DNA from 2 places in the Effusibacillus sp. SKA8 genome. Region 1 is predicted to be linked to the other one. Evidence: riboswitches for the same ligand, from Rfam matches in the RefSeq annotation. Region 1 holds a riboswitch; the other holds the start of a gene.
The links. A riboswitch is a leader RNA that binds a small molecule or an ion and turns the genes downstream of it on or off. The one in region 1 is predicted to bind cobalamin.
Positions count from the first base shown of each region.

Region 1 (6,238 bases):
CGAAAATCATCGCCTCGGAAAGCGCGATCCGGGTCACCAATCTGGCGATGCAGGTATGCGGCGGGCAGGGATACACCCGTTCCCTTCCGGTCGAAAGATATTTGCGGGATGCCCGGGCCGGGTCCGTCATGGCGCCCACGGTCGAAGTGTTGAAAGAGTGGATTGGAAAATCGGTTGCCGGGCTGCCGTTGTTCTAGAAATCTTTTTTTTGGCAAAGGATGGTTCGGAAAAGGATGGGGAGGTCTTGTATGAGCGGGGGAGACAGAGCCGTCATGGTTGGAGCGGTCGCTTACGATCCGAAAGTCATTCAAATCTGGGATATCATACGGGAGTATTATCAGAAGAACGGGTTTCCGATCGATTATGTTTTGTTTTCCAACTATGAAGCGCAGGTTGACGCATTGTTAAGCGGTTTTATCGATATTGCCTGGAACACGAACGTGGCGTACGTGCGAATCCAACACAGATTGGAAGGAAAGGCGAAAGTTTTGGGAATGCGCGACACCGACATCGGGTTCACATCGAAGATCATTGCCAGAACCGACCGGGGCATCGACTCGCTGCAGGATTTGAAAGGCAAGCGGTTTGCGCTGGGCAGTGCCGATTCGGGGCAGGCGGCGATCCTGCCGTACCATTTCCTCAAGCAAAACGGGATCAATCCCGAAACGGATGTGACCCTCATCCGGTATAATCTGGATGTCGGCAAGCATGGCGACACAGGCACCAGCGAATATGAAGTCCTGCGGGCGTTAAAAGAAGGGGAAGCGGATGCGGGAGCGGTCGGCGAATCCACGTGGATTCGGATGCTCGAGCAGGGATTGGCGGATACCCGTCAGATCCGGGGAATATGGACTTCGCCCGGCTATTCCCACTGCAATTTCACCGTACTGCCGGATTTTGACGAGGGGCTTGGCAACCGGTTTGCCGAACTGCTCTTCGCGATGGACCCGAATCAGCCCGAAATCCGCAAAATGATGGAAATGGAAGGGCTGAACGAATGGGTCCGGGCGGAAGGCGAGGGATTGGACGGATACAAAGTCCTGTTTGACGCGATGCGGGATCAAAATTTGTTATAAGGGCGACCGCTGCCCCCATTGCTCTTCAAAAATCAATTCTGCAAGCGGGATGCGCCGTCTCCAGCCGGAGCTTTCAAGCAACGGACGCGGCGGGAATTCTTCCGTATAGCCAAGGGAGATGAGGCCGACCGGATCGATGTGCGGCGGGATGGACAAGATGTGCCGGATGTCTTGTTTTTTGAAAATCGACACCCAGCCCATGGCGATCCCTTCCGCCCGGGCGGCGAGCCACATGTTCTGAATCGCGCAGGAAACGGAAAACACGTCCGTCTCGGGAATCGAGTTGCGGCCCAATACGTGGCGTCCGCCGCGGGTCGGGTCGCAGGTGACGCAGATGGTCAGCGGCGCTTGCAAAATACCCTCGACTTTTAACTTCAAATACAAGTCCCGCTGCCGATCCTCAAAATGCAGAGAGGCGGCGATTCGTTCCCTCTCCACGGCGTCCCGCAATTGCCGTTTGACGTCTTCCGAACGGATCAAAATAAAATTCCACGGCTGCATGAAACCGACGGAAGGGGCGTGGTGGCCCGCGTCCAAAATGCGCAACAGCGCCTCTTCCTCAATCGGGTCGGGTAAAAATGAGCGGATGTCCCGCCGTTCGTAGATCGCTTTGTAAACGGCGGCCCGTTCCGCCTGGCTGAATGCGTGCCGTTTCATACGGAATCCAACTCCTTTCCTTTTCCCATCGCGTGCCGGAACACATGGCGGGAGCGGACATACTCGCGGTCCGGACGCCCGCATCTCGCGTTGGCGGCACGGGCCATCGCGAAGAACAGGTCGGACAGCCGGTTGAGGTACCGCAGGCATTCAGGGTTGACCGATTCCACTTTGGCCAGGGCGACAACCCGCCGTTCCGCTCTGCGGGTCACGGTGCGGCAGATGTGAAGCTTGGCGGCGGGACGGGAACCGCCCGGCACGATGAATTTTTTCACCGGAACGGTCTGTTGCATGTAGCGATCGATTAACGGTTCAAGACGGTCCACCATGTCCGCTGTCACCTTGTAAGGGCGGACCCCGCCGACGGTTGCGAGATCGCTGCCGACATCGAACAGTTCCTGTTGGATATCGTGCAGAACATCCGCCATATCCTGCAAATCAAACGGCGTCTCTTCAAGCAGCGCGAGCGCGTCGCCGACGAAGGAGTTGGCTTCGTCCACCGTCCCGTAGGCGTCCACCCGCAAGTCATCTTTGTCCCGGCGGTCTCCGACAAGGGCTGTCCTGCCCCGGTCACCGCTGCGCGTGTAGATGCTCATGGGAAACCGCCTCCTTTAACGCCAGGATTACATCGCTTGCCGTTTCGTACACCCGCCCGTAATCGATTCCGGGCCGGCAGATGACGATCACCCGGATCCCGTTGTCCAACGCCGCCTTGACCTTCTCCCGAACGGAGCCTTCCGCTCCGGATTCTTTGGTGATGACGGCGGTGACTCCGTAATGGCGGTAGAAAGCCAGATTCAGTTCTTCGCTGAAGGGGCCCTGCATCGCCACAATGTTTTTTTGCGGAATTCCGAGTTCCGAGCACTTTCGCATGTTCTCTTCTGTCGGCAGCATGCGGGCGATCATGCGAACCCCTTCGACACCGTTCAGAAGTTTTGCGAAAATGTGCAGCGTTTTGGAACCTGTTGTGAGAAAAACCGTTCCTTTTTGCTCCAACGCGACCTCGGCCGCCTCCCGGTAGTCCCGTACATATGTGATCAGCGGATGATCGGAGAGGAGGGTGCCGGGGCGTTCATAGCGAAAATAGGGAATCCCGGCCAGATGGGCCGCCTGCATCGCGTTTTGCGACGCGATTTCGGCAAACGGGTGGCTGGCGTCGACGACGGCGGCGGCTTTTTTTTGCCGGAGGAGGTCGTACATCTCCCCGGCCGTTTTTCTCCCGACTGATACGTCAATCCCCGCCTCCCGCAGGGAACCGGCCGCCGAATCCGTGACCACCGACGCCAGCAACGGGTAGCCTTGGGCCTTGAGTTCCAGCGCCAATTCACGGGCATCGCTGGTGCCCGCCAAAAAAAAGATCATTCGTCGCCCCTCCCAATAAAAAATCCCCTCGCGAGGGAGGGGAGGACACGCCAAGGCCGCAAACCGCGAGCGAAAAGCCTTGCGTGGCACCTCCCTATCTCCCGTAGGTGATCGGGCATGACCGCATACCCGGCGGTGCCGTTGGAACAGGCAGGTCTCCTGGCTTCGATTCATCGCCCTGCACTTCCCTTCCCGGGGCTATGCCTAGTGGTTTTCCGTACAGGACTCCTCGTCACAGTGGCGGGACCGCGCCGGCTTTGCACCGGACTTCCCTCTTGTCCCCGGACAGGTGATTTACGGGGACCTGTTCCCAAAGCAAAAATTTGTTTTCGGCAAAATCGGCAAAAATTTGTGTTGCTTGATGTATTCTAACATCCTTGCGAAAATCCTGCCAGTTTCTTTTGCAAAAATTGATATAGACAAACCGTCTTGGGTACGTGTATCCTAATTTTAAATATTGCAATCCTGTTTGTCATAAAAACGGCATATTGTTCTCGTCTAGGTGCCCTTGTGGGAACAAGGGGTAACAGGGAATCGGGTGCAAATCCCGAGCGGTCCCGCCACTGTAACCGGCGAGCTTTCTTTCGGAAATGCCACTTGAGTCATCAGGGAAGGCGAAAGAGCGCGATGAACCGGAAGCCAGGAGACCTACCTAAACGAGTACACCTGCTCAGCCTTCGAGGAAAAGGTTCGGTGTTGGATAAAAACCTTGCGGATGTGGCGGATGTTCCCCTTGCTGCAAATTTCCGTCGTTTTCGCGACCCCGGCCTTTTCGGCCGGGGTTTTTTGCGGGGGCATGAAATTTTTTACACGAAGGGAGGATACCGCAGCTTCTTCCATTGCATTTTTTTGTGCATTTTTTAATGCAATGGGGAAAGGTTGCCGGGCTGCTGGAATGCGAAAACGACGTTTTGTGTCTAGTTTTGTCTTAATTTCCGGGTTTGTTTTGTATTTTCTTGTTGCCGCGCCGCAAGCCGCCTACGGGATGCATATCATGGAAGGATTTTTGCCCGTTTGGTGGGCCGGTTTCTGGTGGCTGGCGTTTCTGCCCTTTTTTCTCCTTGGGCTTCGTTCCATTCAACGCACGGTCAAACGGTGTCCCGAGGCAAAGTTAATGCTGGGACTGGCGGGAGCGTTCAGTTTTGTCCTATCCGCCCTGAAAATCCCTTCCGTGACGGGAAGCAGTTCGCATCCCACGGGGACGGGATTGGGCGCCATCCTGTTCGGCCCCTTGGCGATGAGTGTGCTGGGCAGCATGGTCCTGCTGTTTCAGGCTCTCTTTCTGGCGCACGGCGGATTGACGACATTGGGGGCCAATGCTTTTTCGATGGCAGTGGCGGGTCCTTTCGCCGGATATGGGGTTTACCGGATCGCCGCACGATGGGGAGGCAAGCGGAAGCTGGCCGTTTTTCTGGCGGCGGCGATTGCCGATTTGACGACCTATGTTGTGACTTCCTTCCAACTGGCCCTTGCGTTCCCGGCGGCAACGGGCGGCATTCCGGCATCGTTTGTCAAATTTGCCGGCATCTTCGCGGTTACGCAGATTCCGCTTGCGATCAGCGAAGGGTTGTTGACGGTTCTCGTATGGAACTGGCTGCAAACATACAATCGCGAGGAATTACAACAACTGCAGGAAATGAAAGGGGCGTAGGACTGTGAAAAGGCTGGACAAATGGATGAACGGGTGGATCCTCTTGGCGGTTGCGGCGCTCATTGCGGCTCCCCTGATTTTTGTAAAAGATGCGGAATTTGCGGGGGCTGACGGTTTGGCGGAGGCTGCCATCGCCGAAGTGTCGCCGGATTACAAACCGTGGTTTCAGTCGCTGCTGGAGCTGCCAGGGCCGGAAACGGAAAGCCTGTTGTTTGCTCTGCAAGCGGCCGCCGGTGCGGGCGTGATCGGGTATGGTATCGGCTTTTATCGCGGTCGTGCTCTGCAAAGGGAGCATCCGGAAAGATGAGGCTTGACGCGCTCGCTTACGGCAACCGGCTGCGCCGGTTGCCGCCCGGGATGAAAGTGACGTTTGCGGCGGGTGTGATGGCGCTCGCTTTTGTCTCGCATATCCCTGTCCTTGTTGTCATATTTTTGTGGATGGGCATTTGGATTGTCGTTTATGCCAAAATTCCCTTTGCCGTCTATCTGCGTTTGGTCGGCCTGGCGCTGGCGTTTCTGCTGTTCGGCTTGCCGCCGCTCATGATTGGGATTGCGGCCGGTGGGAGCCTGTCCGCTTTGCCGGAAGACGCGGTGGCGTCGGTTTCCCTGGCTTCTTTTCAGGTGTACGCCAGCGCCCGGGGGGTGGCCCAGGCTGGGCTGGTTGTATGCCGTTCCCTCGCTTGTTTGTCCTGCTTGTATTTTATTCTGCTGACCGTGCCCTTTGCGGAAGTGCTGCAAACGATGCGCCGCGTGCGAATGCCGGCTGTTTTGCTTGAAATCGCTTTGGTGATGTACCGTTTTCTGTTTGTCCTGCTTGAATCGGCGGAGCGGTTGTGGATTGCGCAAAAGGCGCGCGGGGGACACAGGGGATTCCGCAACCGGATGCAAGACGCGAGTCTCCTTGTCGCCCAGCTCTTCAGGCGGATGCTGCACCGGTACAGGCAATTGTCCATCGGGTTGGCCGCAAGGGGATTTACCGGTGACCTGCATGTTCTGTCAACGTCTGTGCACACGAGATCCATGCGGCACGTATGGGAAGCAATCGTTGGCTGCTGCTTCCTGCTGGCGTTCGAATGGTGGTTAAGGAGATGAATAAGCAAACGGAATGGCTGTTGGAGTTTGAAGATGTGCATTATACATATCCGGGGTCCGAGCGACAGGCACTTGCCGGGTTGACGCTGCGGATTCCGGCCGGACAGAAAAGCGTCATTCTCGGGCATAACGGCTGCGGAAAATCGACTCTGTTCCTGCATGCCAACGGGATTTACCGGCCGCAGCGCGGCGCGGTTCGCTGGCAGGGGCAACCGATTCGCTACGAGCGCCGTTTCCTGGCGGATCTCAGGCAGAAGATCGGGCTGGTGTTTCAGGATCCCGAACAACAATTGGTGGCAAACACGGTGGCGGAGGATCTTTCGTACGGACTTTGCAACCGGAAACTGCCGCCGGCAGAAATCGCTCACCGTGTTCGGCAGGCTTTGGACCGTTTTGATCT
Region 1 is NZ_JBZCSF010000019.1:28,073-34,310, reverse strand. It holds gene AC4ED1_RS13695 (acyl-CoA dehydrogenase family protein) at 1-197, shown strand, start outside; gene AC4ED1_RS13690 (phosphate/phosphite/phosphonate ABC transporter substrate-binding protein) at 249-1,076, shown strand; gene bluB (5,6-dimethylbenzimidazole synthase) at 1,071-1,733, opposite strand; gene AC4ED1_RS13680 (cob(I)yrinic acid a,c-diamide adenosyltransferase) at 1,730-2,329, opposite strand; gene cobK (precorrin-6A reductase) at 2,304-3,095, opposite strand; cobalamin riboswitch at 3,228-3,418, opposite strand; cobalamin riboswitch at 3,579-3,765, shown strand; gene AC4ED1_RS13670 (energy-coupling factor ABC transporter permease) at 3,991-4,746, shown strand; gene AC4ED1_RS13665 (energy-coupling factor ABC transporter substrate-binding protein) at 4,772-5,053, shown strand; gene cbiQ (cobalt ECF transporter T component CbiQ) at 5,050-5,838, shown strand; gene AC4ED1_RS13655 (energy-coupling factor ABC transporter ATP-binding protein) at 5,835-6,238, shown strand, end outside.

Region 2 (6,238 bases), on a different contig from region 1:
CCATTTCCGCGTCGATTCGCGGGCAGGTGGCGATGTATGTTACCGGCAGCCCCGTTTCTCTCTGCAGTTTCAAACAATAAGTTTCGGCAAAACGGCTTTTGCCGCTGCGCGAACCGCCAATCACCAAAACGATTTTTGCCGGTTTGTCCAAGTTATCATCTCCTGCATACCGCATTTCGGCCCCCCGGCCGGTTGCCGCAATGACTATCGCGTGGAGTTGTTCGGTCTTATGAATCCGCATTCGCGACGCCCGCTTCCGCAAAAGTTGCCATTTCGCGAAGCACGCGGGCGGCTCCCTGGATAATCGGCAAGGCCAGCGCCGCTCCCGAACCTTCGCCAAGGCGCATCGCAAAATCAAACAGCGGCTGTACGTCCAGTGCATCAAGCGTTATGCGATGCCCCGGCTCTACGGAACAATGCGATCCGAACAGGTACGGCAGAACCGACGGTTCGATTTTTGCCGCGGCCAGCACCGCGGAGCTTGTGATAAATCCGTCCACGACGACAGGGATCCGGTGTGCCGCACAGGACAGGGTCAAACCGGCCAGCCCCGCGATCTCAAGACCGCCGATTTTTGCCAGCACGTCAACCGGATCTGCGGGATCGGGGGCATTCAGGCGGATCGCTTTTTCGATCACGTCGATCTTGCGGCAAACTCCCTCGGAAGTGAGCCCGGTGCCGGCTCCCACCACTTCTCGGACTGGCCTTCCCGTCAGAACGGACGCAATCGCCGCGCTGGCCGTTGTGTTGCCGATGCCCATTTCGCCCAACGCCACGATTTTATAACCTTGTTCGTGCAGCTTGCTCCCCATCTCCCAGCCGACCGCCAGCGCACGTTCCGCTTCTTCTCTTGTCATGGCCGGCCCCTTTGCCATGTTGGCTGTCCCGTAGCGAACCTTCTCAATCCACAACCGGTTGGACAACGGACCGGTCCATGGAATATCCGACTTGACGCCGATGTCGACCACATGCACGTCCGCCCCGGCGTTGCGGGCCAATGCATTGATGGCCGCCCCGCCGGCCATGAAATTCAAGACCATCTGCACCGTCACCTCAGGCGGGAAAGCGGACACCCCTTCCTCCGTAACGCCGTGATCGCCCGCCATCACGACCACCGCAGCCGGCGTCGCCGCCGGGATCGTCTCGCCTTGGATGCCCGCCAGCCGGATCCCGATCTCCTCCAGCAGGCCGAGACTGCCCGCCGGTTTGGTCAACTGACCGTGCCGCTCTGCGGCGCGTTTCATCGCTTCCTGGTCGAGTCCCTCGATGTTTTCCGGTAATTTCCACGCCATATGTATCTCCTCCAGATCATGTTTTTGGTAAAAAATTTTCTCCCCTTGCCGGAGGACAAAGGGAGACAGGCGCGTGCGCACCAGCCCCTTTTTCCTCGAAAAGCGGCCAAGCAAAAACCCGCAGGCAGGTCTCCTGGCTTGAGATCATCGCCGCCGTTCGTCTTCCCGTCCGCAACGATCGTCCGGACAGTGACTTATGAACGGAAACTCCCTCTCACAGTGGCGGGACCGCACCGGACTCTAACCGGTTTCCCTATTCTCCGTTTCTATAAAACGGCACCTGCGAGTATAATAGACTATTGAATTACTTCCATCATGCACCAAGGTGAGTCGAATGGCAAGACTGTATTTGATCCGGCACGGCATCACGGACGACAACCTGCAATATCGCCTTTCCGGTTGGACGGATACACCGCTCAACGAAGTGGGGATTCAGCAAGCGGAGGTCACGGCGGAACGGCTGGAACAACTTGCCCGGACGGGCCGCCCGGTGGATGCGGTTTACGCAAGCCCGTTATCGCGAGCCGCGAAGACCGCAGAAATTATCGCAACTCGCCTCGGAGTTCCTCTTACCTGCCGGGATGACCTGAAAGAGATGAATTTCGGCCTGTTTGACGGGCAGTCCATCATCCGCCTTTATGAAACGCACAAGGACATGGTAGATACGGCTCTCAATCCCGGCGCCGACGAATTCGGTTGGGAAGGCGGCGAGACGCGGCAGGCGGTATTTGGCCGCATCGAGTCCGCCCTTCGTTCCATCGCGGAACAGCATCCGGGAAGAACGGTGGCGGTTGTCACCCACGCAGGCGCCATTGCGTATTTCCTGGCGGGAATTTGCTGCGAACCATTGTCCCACTGGAACCGTTACCATGTGGCCAATTGCAGCCTCACAACCATCGCTTACGACAACGGACAGTTTCAGTTGCAAATCCACAACCAGACCGACCATCTGCCGAAGGAAAAATTTGCGGAACTGATCGAGTCGGCAAAAAAGCGGCTCGGTGTTCCATGATCAAAAAACGGACACAGCCGAGAAGGCAGTCGCCCGTTTGCGGGAAAGCGTGTTACGGCTCCAAAGTCAGCAGCGGACCATAAATATAGCCGACCGTGCCGTCTTTCAGTTGCACGTTGTACCAACCGCCTTGTTCGCCTAGTACCGTTACCGCTTCACCGGGCGCTACCGAAGTCAGGATCGGATTGTTGGTCCCCGGTCCCTGGCGAACGTTGACCCCTTCGCTGCTTGTCACCCGGGCGGTACGTCCGGTCCCGTTCCTGCCCACCATTCCGCTTGTAGCGGCAGGCGAACCGGGAATCGCGGCAGAACCTCCCCCCGAAGCCGGATTCGTCCCACCGGTGGAATCGGAATTTTTCGCGGCGCCCGGCAGATTGGAAACCGGCTGTGAATTCTGCGACACAGCGGAATCTTGGCGCAAATGGTCCCGCACAAACTTCCGCACCCCTGCCACATCGGGCTCCAGAATCGATTCCCCGACATAATTGAATGTTTCGGTTAAAAGGTCGTCCGGCGGAATCTGCAGGCTTTTTACCGACTTGGAATCCAGCGCCAGAATGTCCGTCGACATCCGCACCAGATCAGTGGCGGTCAGATTGGTTTGCACATAGGGTTCCGCTTCTTTTAACATGCTGGGGAAACGAACCAGCGTCAGCGGTGTCTTCAATTGCTCCAGAACCGCCTTCACCAGTTTGCGCTGCCGTTCCGTGCGGGCAAAATCGGCCCGCGCGTCCTTGCGGTAGCGCACATATTGTAGCGCTTCCTTCCCGTTCAAATGTTGCGGTCCCTTTTTCAAATGAATGTCATAAACGCCGTCGTCAACATAGTCCATCGGAATTTCAACGTTAAGATCGACGCCGCCGATCGCGTCAATGACGCCCTCAAACCCCTTAAAATCGGTCACCACGAAATAATGAACCGGAATCTGCAGAAATTCCTGAACCGTTTTCACCGCCAGATTCGGACCGCCGATGGCGAACGCGGTGTTGATTTTGTTTTTGCCGTGACCCGGCACCGTTACGTAAGTGTCTCGCATGATCGACATCAGAGCGGCTTGCTTGGTTTGCGGATCCATCGACAAAAGCAGCATCGTGTCGGAACGGGGAGTTTTGTCCTTGTCCCGGTTGTCGACGCCAAGAAACAAAACGTTCACCCGCTCGCCCCCGTTCCATCGGCTTGCAGCCACAGTATTGCCCACCTCGGCAAACTGGTTGCGATGCGCCTTGTCGAGAAACTTCATAAACGCTATGCCATTATATGCGAACAGGCCAATCAAAAAAGCGGCCGTTAAGAGCAAAATGCCCCGCAGCCCTTTTCCCTTCCGTTTGCGGGAACGGGCCCGTCCATCGATTTTCTCCGTTTGTTGCTCGGATGTGCCTGACTCCTGAAGATTCATTGTCCCGCTCCTTTTCCCCCGCCTGTGGAAATTTTCCCTTCAGGTTTATTTTACCATGCCTGTCATGGCTCGGAAATGTCTGGTCCAAAATCGATGTGCCCGTTCGCTGTACGAATGATTGGCAACGCGCTACAATAAACCTGTTGGAAGGAGGAAGTCGATTGTTTACAACCATTTGGCACAGCATTCGCAAACCGTCTTCATACAAGCGGTTGACACGGCAAAAACTCTGGCGTCTGATCCTGACATTGCTGGCCTTTTTTACACTGTTGACTGTTGTGCAAGCTCTGATTTTGGGCAGAGCGATCAGCCCGTTTGTGACCTTTATGGAAAATGAGTTCCCCGTCAAAATGCCGCCGTTTCGATATGACGGCACCGAGCTGCAGGTGGAGGCTCCGACTCCGTTGACACTGACCGGCAAAGACGGATATTACGTGATTGTCGACGTCTCAGCGCCCGTTCCGCGCGAATCGTTGAACAAAGTGACATCGGGAGTCGTAGTCGGCAAAACGGATTTGTACGTAATCGACCGCGGAGTGCAGCAGACCGTTTCTTACAAGCAATTGATGCTGCCGCCGCTGACAAAAAACGATGTGGTCAGCGCCATACCGGTTTTAAAACCGCTTCTGACCGTCGGACTTATCGTCTGGTCCGTCGTCATCATCGGGTGGAAATTCATTCAGGTCACGCTCTTTTCCATTGTGGCCGCCTTGCTGGCTTCCGCCAGAAAAGTGCGTCTCTCCTACCGGGAGGCTTGGCTCGTCGCCGGGTTCGCTTTTATCCCCGCGTCGATCATCGGCTTTCTCCAGTTCTTTTTGCAGAATGAGTACATCGGACTTGCCTACTGGGTGGCGATCTTCACGTATATTTATCATGGGGTGGGAAGTTTCAAGGAAGGGAACGATGTGATATGACGACCCGCAACATGCCGAACCGCCATCTTCTGGAACAGGAAATCAAGGAATTGATCATACCGTCCAAGAACGTGGCGAATGTGCTGATGGGCAATTCCCTTGAGCATGCCCTGCTCGTGCTGACCAAATCCGGCTATTCGGCCATCCCGGTACTCGATTTGCAAGACCGGATCCACGGTTTGATCAGCACCGCTTTAATTCTGGACGCGATTCTTGGAATCGAACGGATCGAATTCGAAAAATTGGCCGACCGCAAAGTGGAAGAAGTGATGAGCACACGGGTGCCGCGCCTGAAAGAGCATGACAGTTTCTTCCGGGCACTCGAATTGTCGATCAACAACCCGTTTATCTGCGCCGAGAACAAAGAGGGTTTGTTTGCCGGGATTCTCACCCGCAAGTCGATCCTCGCCTTGGCATACCGCCACTTCCGCGGCAAATGAAAATGTCTGGGAACGTCTCCCAGACATTTTTTCTCAAGGTTTTAACCGGCTTTCCGAAGAACTACTTCAGATTCGTTTCGTGTAGGCTGACGGTGGCAAAATACCGCGTCCCCCTGCCCGGAATCCCAAACGGGTGGCCGTCCTTGCATTTGTGAACCTGATGGACGCAACTGGAACAAACCACCGTGCCGCACTTTGAACACCACGAAATCCACTCCAATTGTCCCAGCGGCTTGTGGCAGCCTGGGCACTCCCGCAGCCTGTACAAAGACTTGTGCATAAGCAACATCTCCTCTCTTTCGCCCTTCACAGATAGCTGTTCCGCCATGCCGTATTCCGTCACCACAAAATCCACATCGCTTGATTGATACCATATTATCAAATCGCGAGATCATCCGTACATCATTTGTTTCGTCAACCAGCAACGTGTACAGGTAACGCTCGCCAATCTTTTCCCTGGAGGAAAGACCGCCGACACAAGTCGCGCAACGTTCCGGCGTGCAGAGTTTGAAATGATATGAATTTATCAGGATTGTACGGCAAGATTTTCCTTAAATCAACAATAAGCCGTTCCCGGCATAGGTTACAAAAACCCGTTTGCAAGGGAGGCCAAACAGATTGAATCGCACTGAAAAAATGGGCGGAAACCGTCCCGCCTTGCTGCGTCTCGAAGATGTCGGACCCGGCGGTGCTTACCGGACGCTGGAAGACCTGGGACGATTGCGGGCTGTCTTCGACTTCCTGTTCGCCGCAAAAGTGCCTTTCCATGTCGCCCTCATTCCCCGCTGGAAAAATATCGAACCGGACGGAACCTGGTACGAAAAAGGGATCGACGATCCCGTGCCCGACGACTATGTGAAAAAGTTCGTCCGATTGATGCAAGACGCGCAAAAGCGGGGAGCGCTGCTCGGCATGCATGGATACACCCACCAATACGGAAACCAAAAGAAGGATGACAACAACCAGAACACCGGAACCGGTTCGGAATTCAATGTGGACGGCGAGCCGGAAACCGTATCGTCCGCTTATACCGTCGACCGCGTCAGAAAAAGCCTGGCCGCTTTTCAAAGAGCGAATCTGGTCCCGCACTTTTGGGAAACGCCCCATTACAACAACACTCCCGAACAGGAGCGGATTTTCGGCTCATTCGTAAAAATTCTCTATCAATCCGACGCTCTCGGCCG
Region 2 is NZ_JBZCSF010000002.1:77,517-83,754, forward strand. It holds gene cobU (bifunctional adenosylcobinamide kinase/adenosylcobinamide-phosphate guanylyltransferase) at 1-241, opposite strand, end outside; gene cobT (nicotinate-nucleotide--dimethylbenzimidazole phosphoribosyltransferase) at 228-1,292, opposite strand; cobalamin riboswitch at 1,399-1,591, opposite strand; gene AC4ED1_RS02630 (histidine phosphatase family protein) at 1,627-2,304, shown strand; gene AC4ED1_RS02635 (LCP family protein) at 2,357-3,700, opposite strand; gene AC4ED1_RS02640 (DUF1189 domain-containing protein) at 3,862-4,614, shown strand; gene cbpB (cyclic-di-AMP-binding protein CbpB) at 4,611-5,054, shown strand; gene AC4ED1_RS02650 (hypothetical protein) at 5,116-5,334, opposite strand; gene AC4ED1_RS02655 (DUF2334 domain-containing protein) at 5,673-6,238, shown strand, end outside.
Region 2: another riboswitch for cobalamin. It lies ahead of cobT (nicotinate-nucleotide--dimethylbenzimidazole phosphoribosyltransferase); the one in region 1 lies ahead of cobK (precorrin-6A reductase).